DNA from 3 places in the Paenibacillus sp. FSL K6-1318 genome. Region 2 is predicted to be linked to each of the others. Evidence: riboswitches for the same ligand, from Rfam matches in the RefSeq annotation. Region 2 holds a riboswitch; each other region holds the start of a gene.
The links. A riboswitch is a leader RNA that binds a small molecule or an ion and turns the genes downstream of it on or off. The one in region 2 is predicted to bind cobalamin.
Positions count from the first base shown of each region.

Region 1: another riboswitch for cobalamin. It lies ahead of cobJ (precorrin-3B C(17)-methyltransferase); the one in region 2 lies ahead of NYE45_RS07090 (ABC transporter substrate-binding protein).
Region 3: another riboswitch for cobalamin. It lies ahead of nikB (nickel ABC transporter permease); the one in region 2 lies ahead of NYE45_RS07090 (ABC transporter substrate-binding protein).

Region 1 covers NZ_CP150270.1:6,247,265-6,251,554, reverse strand. Annotated here, with positions in the region: gene NYE45_RS27985 (endospore germination permease) at 1-897, shown strand, start outside; gene NYE45_RS27980 (uroporphyrinogen-III synthase) at 1,030-1,866, shown strand; cobalamin riboswitch at 2,069-2,261, shown strand; gene cobJ (precorrin-3B C(17)-methyltransferase) at 2,665-4,290, shown strand, end outside.
Region 2 covers NZ_CP150270.1:1,624,323-1,628,612, forward strand. Annotated here, with positions in the region: gene NYE45_RS07075 (adenosylcobinamide amidohydrolase) at 1-142, shown strand, start outside; gene cbiB (adenosylcobinamide-phosphate synthase CbiB) at 217-1,197, shown strand; gene NYE45_RS07085 (histidine phosphatase family protein) at 1,188-1,847, shown strand; cobalamin riboswitch at 1,992-2,139, shown strand; gene NYE45_RS07090 (ABC transporter substrate-binding protein) at 2,511-3,509, shown strand; gene NYE45_RS07095 (iron chelate uptake ABC transporter family permease subunit) at 3,506-4,290, shown strand, end outside.
Region 3 covers NZ_CP150270.1:269,517-273,806, reverse strand. Annotated here, with positions in the region: gene nikC (nickel transporter permease) at 1-765, opposite strand, end outside; gene nikB (nickel ABC transporter permease) at 766-1,704, opposite strand; cobalamin riboswitch at 1,870-2,064, opposite strand; gene NYE45_RS01250 (AraC family transcriptional regulator) at 2,142-2,969, opposite strand; gene NYE45_RS01245 (alpha-glucosidase/alpha-galactosidase) at 3,173-4,290, shown strand, end outside.

The DNA.
Region 1 (4,290 bases), 2.2 Mb from region 2:
GCAGGCGTCATGTACATTCTGTTTTTTTTCTTCGTATTTGCAAGAGATATCCGATTAATTGGTGATTACGTCAGCATAACCTTGCTGGAGACGACACCGATCTCAATTGTGGTATTGTCACTTATGATTATGGCGGTATTTATCGTCAGAGGTGGGCTGGGCTCGTTGATCGGGATGGCAGAACTGTATGTTACCCTGTTCCTGTTGAATTCTGTAATTGTGCCTTTCATGCTGATTCAGCAAGTGAATATGGATAATCTGATGCCCTACTTTCATGTCGATCCGGCGGGTGTGGGTAAAGGGAGCTGGTACATATTTTCTTTTTATGGCGAGATGATCGCATTGCCTTTCGTCGTCAAGGGCAGTGATTTTCGCTTCAAGCCTGTGTTCTGGGGGATGATTATTTCCGGATTGCTGATGATGCTGATCATGGTGGAAACCATCACGTCGATTGGTGTGCCGATCGCCTCCAGACTGGTATACCCTTCGTATGAACTGGCAAGGCAGTTGCAAATCAGTGACTTTCTGGACCGGTTTGACCTGGCGCTGGCAGCGGCAACCTTGCCTACCATGATTACGAAAATTGCATTTGATCTGTATTTTGTCTGCTGGGGATTGAAGCGAATGATCCCGAACGTATCGGGAAAGGTCATGACAGGTCCAGTCGCGCTGGTGGGTTTTGTCTGTGCCTTCTGGTTTTTCAGAAACGCAATTCAGCTCTATCGATTTACTCGGGAATGGACATGGATCGCCATTGTATTTGAAGTGCTGTTCCCTCTCGTGCTGTTTCTATTCCTTCGTCCTCGCAAAAAGAAGGCACAAGAATCGAAAGATTCCATGAAGGACGTGGAGAAAGGACGGAAGGATTCTCACGGTGGAGAACTCCAGCCTTCCTGATACATTCCATCAAAAATCGTTATAGATGAACGGGCAAAAAGAGGGGAAGTGCAGTTTCCCTTCACAGAAGTACCCTGTATACTGTAGTCAGACTGAGATGAACATTCGGCTGAACTAACGGGGGGAACATGAATGGCTCAACATTTGGCAGGTGTACGTGTAGCATTGACAGGACCACGAAAATCGAAAGAAATGTCCTTACTGGTTGAAAAAATGGGTGGAATCCCGCTTGTGCGACCGGCACAGGGAACGGTATTTCTGGATGACCGGAATATCAGGGACGGGCTGGTATCCTGGATCTCGGACCCGCCGGACTGGGCGGTATTGACCACGGGCATGGGATTGGACGCGTTGTTTGAGATGGCCGAGGATATGGAAGTGGCGGGAAAATTACTGGATGCATTGTCGGAATCGCCGATTGCAGCCAGAGGGTACAAGACAGTAAATGCACTCAGAAAGCGCAAGTTAACGCCGCTGGTACGGGATGATGATGGTAGTACGGACGGGCTCATTCGTGAGTTTGCATCCCATGATCTTAAGGGTAAAAAGGTCATGTTGCAGCTTCATGGGGAGACAGCTCCCAAGCTTGTAGCCTGGTTGGAAGAACAAGGGGCGATCGTTCGTCAAGTGCTCCCTTATCGCCATGTACCGCCGGAAGTGGCAGAGCTGGAACAACTTTTGAATGAGATTATACAGCGTGAGGTTGATGCAGTTGCCTTCACGAGTGGACCTCAGGTCCGATTTCTGACCGAATATGCGGCATCGCAGGACAAGCTTGAACCGATGCTCGCAGCCTTCAGACAAGGTGTAATCCCTGCCTCTGTAGGGAAAGTCACAGCAAACTCCATGCGTGAAGAGGGCATTGAGGCGCTGGTCATTCCAGAGGAAGAGAAGATGGGCGCACTCATCGTTGAACTCGGACGTTACTTTGCGGCGGGTCATATGGACAAGATCCGTGGCCTGCAATAACAGTTGATCAATGTGTATTAACGTGCATTCAATCCTAAGGTAGTTGGATGATTTAAAACGAATCGTATATGTATATGTTACTCCTGGTTCTGATCCGATTTCTGGATCAGGACTTTTTTCTGTTTTGTCTGAAAATAGAAGATTGGACAAGTATCATAAGCATGGACATTATTTCCTGAGCGGTGTTATTATGAAAACAATATTGAATGAAAACAAGCAAGGTGCTCTTGCGTGCAGCAAGAGGTAACAGGGAATCGGGTGAAAGTCCCGAGCGGTCCCGCCACTGTAATGGTGAAGCCCTTTTTGATCCAAGTCACTCGCAAAAAGCCGGGGAAGACAGAAAAGGAAGCTGATGATCCAAAGCCAGGAGACCTACCTTGCATGTGTCACCGAACCCTTCGCGGAAAGGAATGGTGTACGAAGAATCAGGAATTGGGCGAACAAGCGGTTCGCCCGGCTGGCCCCCTTGGCCACATAGTCACAGGATTACCCTCCGGGAGTCTGGGACTGTGTTCTTGAGTGTACGTACATGCGTATCCCATCCGTTATAAGGATGGGATTTTTTTGTTTTTTACATGAAAGTTATATCCCTATGATCTTTAGTTTTGTGTTGGGAAGTTAAAGGTTGAGGAATAGATCAGTTTGATCATACAGGTAGTTTATAAGAGCTAGGTTCGATGCTCTGAGTCAACGGAGCTGACGAATTGAACATGCAGTACAGTTTGGGGAGAAGGTCGGCATTGCCGCCCTTCTTCACTGTTTAATCCGTACGACAAGTGTGATGGAGGAGGAGAAGCAATGCAAGGTCAAGGCAAGCTGCTGATTATCGGGTTCGGTCCGGGAGCGATGGAACATATCACGAAGCGGGCACTCGAGGCACTTCAGGAGAGCGAGGTTATTATCGGATACAACACTTATGTGGATCTTATCCGACCTCTATTGAACGGGCAAGCGATTGTACGCACGGGCATGACGGAGGAAGTAAGCCGTGCACAAGAGGCGGTCCGACAGGCGGAGATGGGTAAAGTTGTTGCCGTAATCTCCAGTGGTGACGCAGGTGTATATGGCATGGCAGGTCTGGTGTACGAGGTGCTGATGGAGCAAGGCTGGAAGCCGGATACCGGTGTCGCCGTGGAAGTTATTCCGGGCGTATCGGCCATTCAGTCTTGTGCTTCACTGCTGGGTGCCCCCGTCATGCATGATGCATGTACGATCAGCCTTAGTGACCACCTTACACCGTGGGAGACGATTATCCGCAGGGTCGAAGCCGCAGCGTCAGCTGATTTTGTCATTGCTCTGTACAATCCACGCAGTGGACGGCGTACACGGCAGATCGTGGAGACGCAGGAAATGATCCTGCGTTATCGTGATCCACAGACCCCGGTTGGTCTGGTGAAAAGCGCTTATCGTGAGCGTCAGGACGTTGTCATGACCACTCTGGAGGATATGCTGAATCATGATATCGGCATGCTGACGACGGTGATTATCGGCAACTCCTCGACCATGATGTACGAAGGACTCATGGTCACACCGCGTGGGTATCAGCGGAAATACACGCTGAACACCGCGGAACAGTCGCTCAGACCTCATGAGCGACTGCGCACGGAAGCCGAGCCATGGTCGCTCGGCGCAAGGGAAGCCCGCGCTGCCGCCTCCGGCGAGGCAGCGGGCGAGAGCGTGGCCAGCGATGCAGCGGCCGCGCAGCCACAGGCGGAGCCAGCCCTGCGTGGCGCAAGCGCCGGAGCGGGCACGGCCCCGCAAGGGCAGCCGCCCGCTGGCGCCGGGGCTGCTGCCGCTATGCCTGCGGCAAGCCCGGCGAGCAGCGCTGGCGGCACCGCCGTGCTTGCCGGCGAGCGACCTGCGCCCGTTGCGGCAGAGGCCGCTCCGGGCCGAGTCGCCGAAGCGCCACGCGCCGGGGCAGCTGCGCTCGCCGCCGAGGCGCTGACGCGGCTCGCGGCAGGCGGTGCGCTCGCGGGCGAATCGGCGAGCCGCTGGCTAGATGCAGCAGCGCCGAGCGGAGCGGCAAGTGCACCGCAGGCCGCGACCGCAACAGCGGTACGCACTGCGCCCGAGCCTGGGCGCAAGGCGCCGCTGTTCGAAGTTGGCGTCTCGCCCGGCGTGGGCAACAAAAAATTCACCGCAGCCCAGATGGCGCTGCTGGCGCAGTGCGCAAGTGAAGACGGTGAGCTGGAGTACACGCCGGAGCACCAGATTATTTTGAGAGTGCCGACGTTTGAACCGGACTCGTTGGTTGAAGAGCTGCGTGCAGCGAATTTTATCGTTGTGCCGATCGGCGATGTCATCAAGGTGAAGGCCTGTGACTTCTGCAACATGGAGAAGGACGATGCTGTACCGATGGCTAACCATTTACAAGCCGTGATTGGCGGACTGGGTGCACCCAAAGAAACGAGTGTGGCGCTGAAT
Region 2 (4,290 bases):
TACGGATGCCATTGTACTTGCGGTGAGTCAGGTGCACGAGCACAAGCCGCTAATTGCTTATGCGGGAACGGCTACGGTTATTGGTGCGGCTATTGGCAGGTTGGTGTATGACACGATCACGGAAAGCCTGCAAGCGGGATAGCAGTGGAAAGAGAGGAACAGGGTGAAATGACATTTCAGATAGGGCAACTGGCCTCCTGGCCGTTCTGGACGGGAATGGCAGGTGCCTGGATTATTATAGGGGCATACATACTTGATCGATGCATCGGTGATCCGCGTTGGATTCCTCATCCGGTGATCGGCATGGGGAAGGCAATCTCTGCGCTAGAGCGTAGCATTCGTTCCCATGTGAGCACGGATTCCGGGCTGAAGAGGGCTGGTTTATTATTTCCGCTGCTGATTGCAGGTGGGGCGTTTGTAATTACCTGGGGGTTCGTATATGTGGTGGGTCTCATTCATCCCGTCGTAGCAGCAGTGGCTGAGGTAGTGCTTATTGCGACCACAATTGCTTCCAAAGGGTTGAAGGATGCAGGCATGGAGGTATATCACCATCTGATTCAGAAGGATTGGCCTACTGCAAGACGTTCACTTGGCATGATTGTTGGACGTGATACAGCTCATCTGGATGAACCGGAGGTCGTGCGAGGAACGGTGGAGACGGTAGCGGAGAATATTGTGGATGCCATCGTGTCCCCTTTGTTCTATGCGTTAATAGGTGGCGCACCACTTGCGATGGCCTATCGTGCCGTGAATACATTGGATTCCATGGTTGGTTATAAAAATGAGAAGTACTTGCATCTCGGCTGGGCTTCCGCCCGTTTGGACGATTGGGCAAACTGGATTCCCGCACGGCTCACCGCCATCCTGCTGATCGTAGGCGCATGGGTCATGAAACTGGATGCGAAAGGCGCAGCACGTATGGTGACCCGGGATGCCAGATTGCATCCAAGTCCGAATAGCGGTTTTCCTGAATCGGCGGTGGCCGGAGCACTGGGGATCAGACTTGGTGGACATAATGTGTACCATGGCGTAGCTTCTTTTCGTGCCTATATGGGTGAGGCAACACGTCCGATGGCAGCAGAGGATATTGTGCGAACGACACGTCTCATGTTCTGGTCAGCGGGTTCTTTTGTAATCCTGTGTACACTGGTAACGCTCGGAATATGGCTCGCTGGAGGTACGTTGTTATGGAAGTAACTGCAGGGCAGAATGGATCACAGCAACGAAATATCCTGTTTGTACGTCATGGCACAACCGCATGGAATGTGGAAAAAAAATATTTGGGGCATACCGATATCGCTTTGCTGCCGGATGCAGAAAGAGAACTGGCTTCGCTACGCGAGCAATTGAGCAACGTCTCGTGGGACTCGGTATACTGCAGTGATCTGCTCCGTTGTCAGCAGACGCTGGCAATAATCGGGCCTTATCCATTGGGACAGGTCAAGCTGGACCCGCGTTTGCGAGAGGTCGATTTTGGTCAATGGGAAGGGTCGACGTATGATCAACTCAAGGATAACCAACAGTACCGGGACTGGATCGATGCTCCGCAGGACGTCACCCCGCCCGAGGGGGAGTCATGGCATTCGTTCACTGCACGTATCGATTCATTTCTGCAAGAGTGCATAGGGTCGGATTGTCCGTCCATGCTCTCTCTTGAGTCAGGCGTGCCCACCATTATTGTGGTCACCCACGGCGGTGTAATCCGGTATGTATTATCTCGTCTCATTGCCAATCTGGAATTCTGGGATACGCAGGTGATTCCGGGGCAAGCGATACAGGTGCGGCTGGAACAACATAGAGATCAGTGGGTTGGCACGAGGGTGACTTTTCCGGGAATCGGGTTGTAAGGATGTGCAATATAACCTATAATCACAACAGAAGTGTGACATCAGCACCTGCAGTTACGTGTGACAGGCGATAATGCCTGAACATGAATGCAGATGGCTCACTTGAATGGGTTAATCCATATCAGCGACCAAGGGTCCCGCGTGCATGCAGTAATGGTTCATGGCTATATCCAGTCATGGATGGCATACGGGTGAAATAGGGAAGCCGGTGCAAGTCCGGCACGGTCCCGCCACTGTAAATCAGGAACAATTCCTGTAAGTCAGGTTACCTGCCCTGGACGTTCAAACCGGTGTTCCTTCGAGGAAAGGACAGCGTTTCGGGCAGTTCTATGTGCATGCACAACAATACGTTGAACATGCCATATCGCCATATGCGAGACGTCATCCCTGATCCTAGACGTAAGGATTAGGGATTTTTTATTGTTCATATAAGATGAACCAGACATTTACACGTTAACGAAGAGTGCAGAACCGATCTGAAGAAACGAAGTGTTCGCTTAAAGCTTTCTACAAGAAAGCTACATCGGAAGATGGTACTGCAATCGGAGTGGGCTTGTGTAACATGGATGGGTTTAACTTGTATAGGAACACCAAGGCATGGGTAGTAGAAGTTCGAGCACGATGCAACAAAATAGTACAAATAGAGAAGGGGAGAATAACAGAATGAATTTCAAAAATTGGAAAAGCGTAGCGTCTCTGCTGAGTGCAGCGGCACTGGCACTGGCTTTGGCCGGATGTGGCAATGCAACAACGAACGAGGGTACAGGTACCTCACAACAACCGGCACAGGAGCAGTCCCAGGGCCAGGCGCAGACGGATCTCAAAACACAATATCCACTTACCGTTACCGATGCAACGGGTGAGTCGTTCACATTTGAAAAGGCACCAGCCAAAATCGTATCTGTGTCTCCAGCTGAGACCGAAACACTATTCGCACTTGGATTGGACGAGCAGATTGTAGGGGTATCCGACTATGATGATTATCCTGAAGCGGCAACAACCAAAGCGAAAATGGGTGGTGTAACCAAGCCAAATGAAGAGTCCATCATTGCGGCTGAAGCTGATATTGTATTCACAGGTATCTCCATGAGCGAAGATGCAGTGAAGAAACTGCGTGAACTGGGCATTACCATTTTCAAAACGGATCCAAAGTCCATCGATGATGTGATGAACAATATTGAAACATTCGGTAAAATCACGGATCATCAAGAAAAAGCTCAGGAGATCATCACACAGATGAAACAGGATGTGACGGATGTAACTGAAGCAGTGAAGGCAGTTAAACCGGAAGAGAAGAAAAATGTATACGTTGAATTCTCCCCAGGCTGGACTGTGGGTAAAGGCGAATTTATGGATGAACTCATTACTGTAGCCGGTGGTAGCAATATTGCTTCGGACAAAGAGGGCTGGTATGAAATTAATGAAGAGAACGTAATTGCCTCCAACCCGGATGTGATTCTGTATGCCAACGATGTGATTGATGAGAACTCCAAAACACTGGATCAGATCATTAAAGCTCGCAGTGGCTGGGATCAAATCACGGCTGTGAAGAACGATGCAGTCATCGGCCTAGATGCCAATCTGCTCAGCCGTCCAGGCCCACGTGTAACCGAAGGTCTGAAAGAAGTAGCCAAAGCGATCTATCCTGACCTGTTCCAATGAGTAAAAAACTGGCCGTGTACGCATCGGCAGGGATCGCGCTGCTTGTGTTAACCGTGCTCATCTGCACGGGCATCGGTTCGGTTTCCTTGCCTATTCGTGACATTGCAGGTATTCTGCTTCATCACTTGCCATGGGTCGGAGACTGGATCACGCCGGACTGGAGTGCAGCAGCCGAACAGATTATCTGGAAAGTCAGATTTCCACGAGTACTGCTTGCTGTGCTCGTGGGCGCATCGCTGGCGATTGCCGGTGCGGGATTCCAGGGGGTTCTTCGGAACCCGCTGGCAGACCCGTTCACTCTGGGCGTATCATCTGGTGCTTCGGTGGGTGCAGCCTTCCTGATTTTCTTCGGATTGCAGTATGCACTGATCGGAATCTGGACGTTGCCATTGGTAGCTTTTTTGACGGGCGTACTAACTTTGTGGTTTGTTATGTCCCTGGCTCGTGAAGGGCGCAAAATACCAACACACAGTCTGATTCTGGCTGGTGTAGTGATGCAAAGTTTCTTGGGAGCGGTGGTTTCCTTCCTGTCGACCATGTCGAAACAGACCATTAATGAAATTATATACTGGACGATGGGAAGTCTGGCTCTGCGTGGGTGGTCGTATACGGCCATCCTTTTCCCGTATTTTCTGTTAGGGCTGATCTTTCTCTGGAGCCGTGCACGTTCCTTGAATGTTCTTGCGCTCGGAGAACGTCAAGCTGCGCATATCGGGGTTGGCGTCGATCGGCTGAAGTTGTCCGTGCTTGCTGTGGGAACACTTCTTACGGCAGGAGCGGT
Region 3 (4,290 bases), 1.4 Mb from region 2:
GGTGCTAAATATCGCCAGACCCGGATAAATCAACAACCAAGGCGCAGTCTGGAGATATCTTCTGCCTTCATTTAACATCGCCCCCCACTCGGGGTTCGGTGGCTGCGCGCCAAGCCCGAGAAACGACAACCCCGAGATGGACAGCATCATACCACCCACATCCATCATCGCCATGACGATGAGTGGAGACATCATATTGGGCAGGATCGTCCTGCCGATGATCTGGATCTTACGTGCTCCGCTGAAAGCAGCGGCAGCGACATATTCCTTTTGTTGAAGGGAAATCACCAGGCTTCTGGCCATCCGTGCATACTTCGCCCACCAGACAACCGACAGTGCCAGTACCGTATTGAACAATCCCGGCCCAAGCATGCCCACCACAGCGATCGCAAAAATAAGGCCCGGAAATGCCATTAATGTATCAGACAACCGCATAAGCACCGTATCCGTCAGACCCCGAGCGAAACCGGCGATAACCCCAATCGCTACACCTAGTACGAACACAATGCTAATCATCATAAAGGTAAGCAGCAGCGAGGTTCTTGCCCCGTAAAGAAGGCGGGATAATACACAGCGGCCAAGCTGATCGGTTCCGAGCGGATATTCGGCGCTGGATGGCTGCAACACTTTGGCAAAGTTCGTTGCAAGTGGATCGTGTGGTGCGAGGAATGGCGCAACCATAGCGAGAATAATCCAGAAGACGGTCAGAGACAGCAGGAATGTGAACCAGCGATTTTGCAGTAATACAAGTCTGAAGGCTCTCATCTATACATCCACATCCAGTCGGATTCGAGGATCACGAAGATGTGTCCATACGTCAACCAGCAGATTCAGCGTGACATATATGATCGCCATCCAGATGACATACCCCTGAATGAGAGGATAATCCCTTGTAAAAATGGCATCCACCGCCATCTGGCCAACACCCGGCCACACAAATAAACTTTCCACAATCGCTGCACCACCTAACAAAGCACCTGTCGTCATGCCCATAAGGGTAACGATCGGCAGCAGAGCATTAGGGAGAATATGACGTAAAATAATGATCGACTCCTTCACACCTCTGGATCTTGCTCCGATCACATAGTTCTGGCTTGTCTCCTCAAGCAGGACCGTACGAATCTGTCTGCTGTACTGGGCAACAAGTGGAATCGCGAGTGTACATGCGGGCAGAATCAGACTGTTCCAGCCGGAATTGCCCATCACTGGTAGCAGCTTCAGCTGTACACCGAAGACCAACATGAGCAACATACCCAACCAGAAGCTGGGCATCGATAATCCGGCAAAAGAGAATAAACGAATAACATAATCAAGCCATTTGTTGCGGTACACAGCCGACAGCATTCCCAGTGGAAAGGAGACCAGAATAACCAGAAGCATGGCGCTTCCTGTCAGCCAAAGCGTTGCCGGGAGCCGCGCCATGAGCACATCCAGTACTGGACGATTGTATTTATATGACGTACCGAAGTCTCCGGTCACCACCTGTCCCAGCCATGTCCCATATCGATAGAGAAAGGGTTGGTCCAATCCAAGCTCTGACCTCACCTGCCTGACCAGCTCATCCGATGGCGTTACACCTGTAGACATGAGCATAAGTCTGGCTGGATCTCCAGGAGACAGATAGGTTAGCAGGAATGTCAGGAACGTGATGCCGAACAATACGGCTACCAGTTGTACTAATCGTTTAACGATATATCTGCTCAAGTGCTCAAACGCCCTTCCCCAAAACTTTATGTATGTGCCATGATGTCCTCCTACATATCAAAAAAAGCGTCCCTCTCCGTGTTACTGGATGAGGACGCCTTAAATAAACAGATTTTCAGAAAAAATCATGCTCTCTAAACACCTTCCTATCTCCCGTAGGGTACTACTGTGTTTGTTAAACCTGGCAGGTCTCCTGGCTCCAGAATCATCGTCACTTGTAGCTCCTTCCCGGTCTAAACCAGTGGATTTATCGCTACCTGACTCCTCTGTTACAGTGGCGGGACCGCGCCGGTATTACACCGGACTTCCCTATTAAGCTTCCACCCTGACGGGCAAAGCACCAAGTTCCACATATTCAATTACACTTCTGTATCAGTATAGCGGGACAACGATTAATGATCAAAACTTTTCTTTTAAATTTGAAGCAATAGGTGCATCTAATCGCGAATTCTCGAACCCTTTGGTGATACACCCGTCACTCGCTTGAACATCTTCGAAAATAGTAATGGGTCCGTATAACCCACCGAGTGGGCTACTTCACTAACAGAAAGTCCGGGGTTTTGAAGAAGTTCGGCAGCACGATTCATTCGATACTCCAGAAAAAAGGACTGTAGCGACTTGCCATAGCGCTCCTTGAACAACCCGGACAGATATGTGCGATCCAGTCCAACAGCGTGGGCAATATCCAGAATGGAGGTTCGCTGGCTGTACCTGTTCTCCATAAACTGAACTGCCTGCCGGATGTACGTCTCTTTGCTCGAAAGGAGCTGTCCTATTTCCTCCTCCACAGGAGATGAAGAGATTAATTCTGCCATCAAGCGGTACAAGAGACTCTGGTTCATCACATCACCTCCCGGACGTGTGGAAGCCTGAACCATCTCCGTATACAAGTGTTCCATCGTACTCGTATCATGGGCATCGTATACCGGTCGCTCCGGACTTAACTGGGCACGTTGCATGAATGCTTTGGCTTGTACACCCTTGAATCCAAACCACGAATACGTCCAGGGCTCCTTCGGATCTGCCTCATAATGAATAAGTGTATCTGGAAGAATCACAAAGCCCTGTCCCTGAGTGAGCTTGTACTCCCGATCCCCCATGTACACAGTGCCCCGTCCTTCATGGATGTAATGCACAACATAGGAATCACGTACACCCGGTCCCCAATAATGTGCAGGATCACACGCCTCCCACCCGAAAAACAACAAAACCAGCTCCATCTGTGTCCAGCCCGTGGGAACCACATTCATCTCAATTGGACTCACGCTATGCCTCACTCCTTACTTCCTTTCGCGGATTACTATCTGTATACCTAATTAAATTATAACAGCTAAAGTGGATAAATATTAGTTGAAAGCGGGAACAAAAATGGGATTATGCCATGTTTGAAAGGGGTTGAGCCATAGTTATATGAGCCGGATCGGCCTATAGTTGGGGTACAACATTTTTCAGGGAGGCTGAACTTAAGATGAACAAAATTACGTTTCTCGGTGCAGGAAGCACCGTCTTTGTTAAAAATGTATTGGGTGATGTCATGATGACCGAAGCACTGCAGGATTTTGAACTGGCATTGTTTGATATCGATGCTGAACGTTTGAGCGATTCCGAGCGTTTGCTGACCAGTCTGGCCCGTTCAATTGGAAGTCGTTGTGTCATTAACGTATATCATGACCGCAAAGAAGCGCTGCGCGGAGCCAAATATGTTATCAACGCCATTCAAGTCGGTGGATATGATCCATGTACCATTACGGACTTCGAGATTCCGAAGAAATACGGACTGCGTCAAACGATTGCAGATACACTCGGCATCGGCGGAATTTTCCGTAACTTGCGGACGATTCCGGTCATGTTGGATTTTGCCCGGGATATGCAGGAAGTATGTCCGGATGCCTGGTTCCTGAACTACACCAACCCGATGGCTGTGCTTACCAACGTCATGAACGTGCATGGTGGGATCAAAACCGTAGGATTGTGTCATAGTGTGCAGGTATGTGTGCCGCATCTATTTGATGCACTGGGGATCGATCAGACAGGTGTGGTGGCCAAAATTGCAGGCATCAACCACATGGCGTGGTTGCTCGAAGTTACAAAAGACGGGCAGGATCTGTACCCCGAGATTAAACGTCTGGCGAAGGAAAAACAGAAGGAACAGCATGACGACATGGTTCGTTTTGAGCTGATGCAGCGCTTTGGCTATTATGTAACGGAATCCTCCGAACACAATGCCGAGTACCACCCATACTTCATCAAACGGAATTACCCGGAGCTAATCGAACGCTTCAACATTCCACTGGATGAGTATCCACGCCGCTGTGTGAACCAGATTGAAGGCTGGAAAGAGATGCGTACCAAGCTGTTTGCCAGCGAAAATATTGAACATACCCGTAGTCGGGAATACGCATCGCATATTATGGAGGCTATGGAGACGAACCAACCTTACAAAATTGGCGGCAACGTCATGAACAACGGACTGATTACGAACCTGCCGCGCGAGGCATGTGTCGAGGTACCTTGTCTGGTCGATGGATCAGGGATCAGCCCTACGTACATTGGTGACCTGCCTCCACAACTCGCGGCATTGAACCG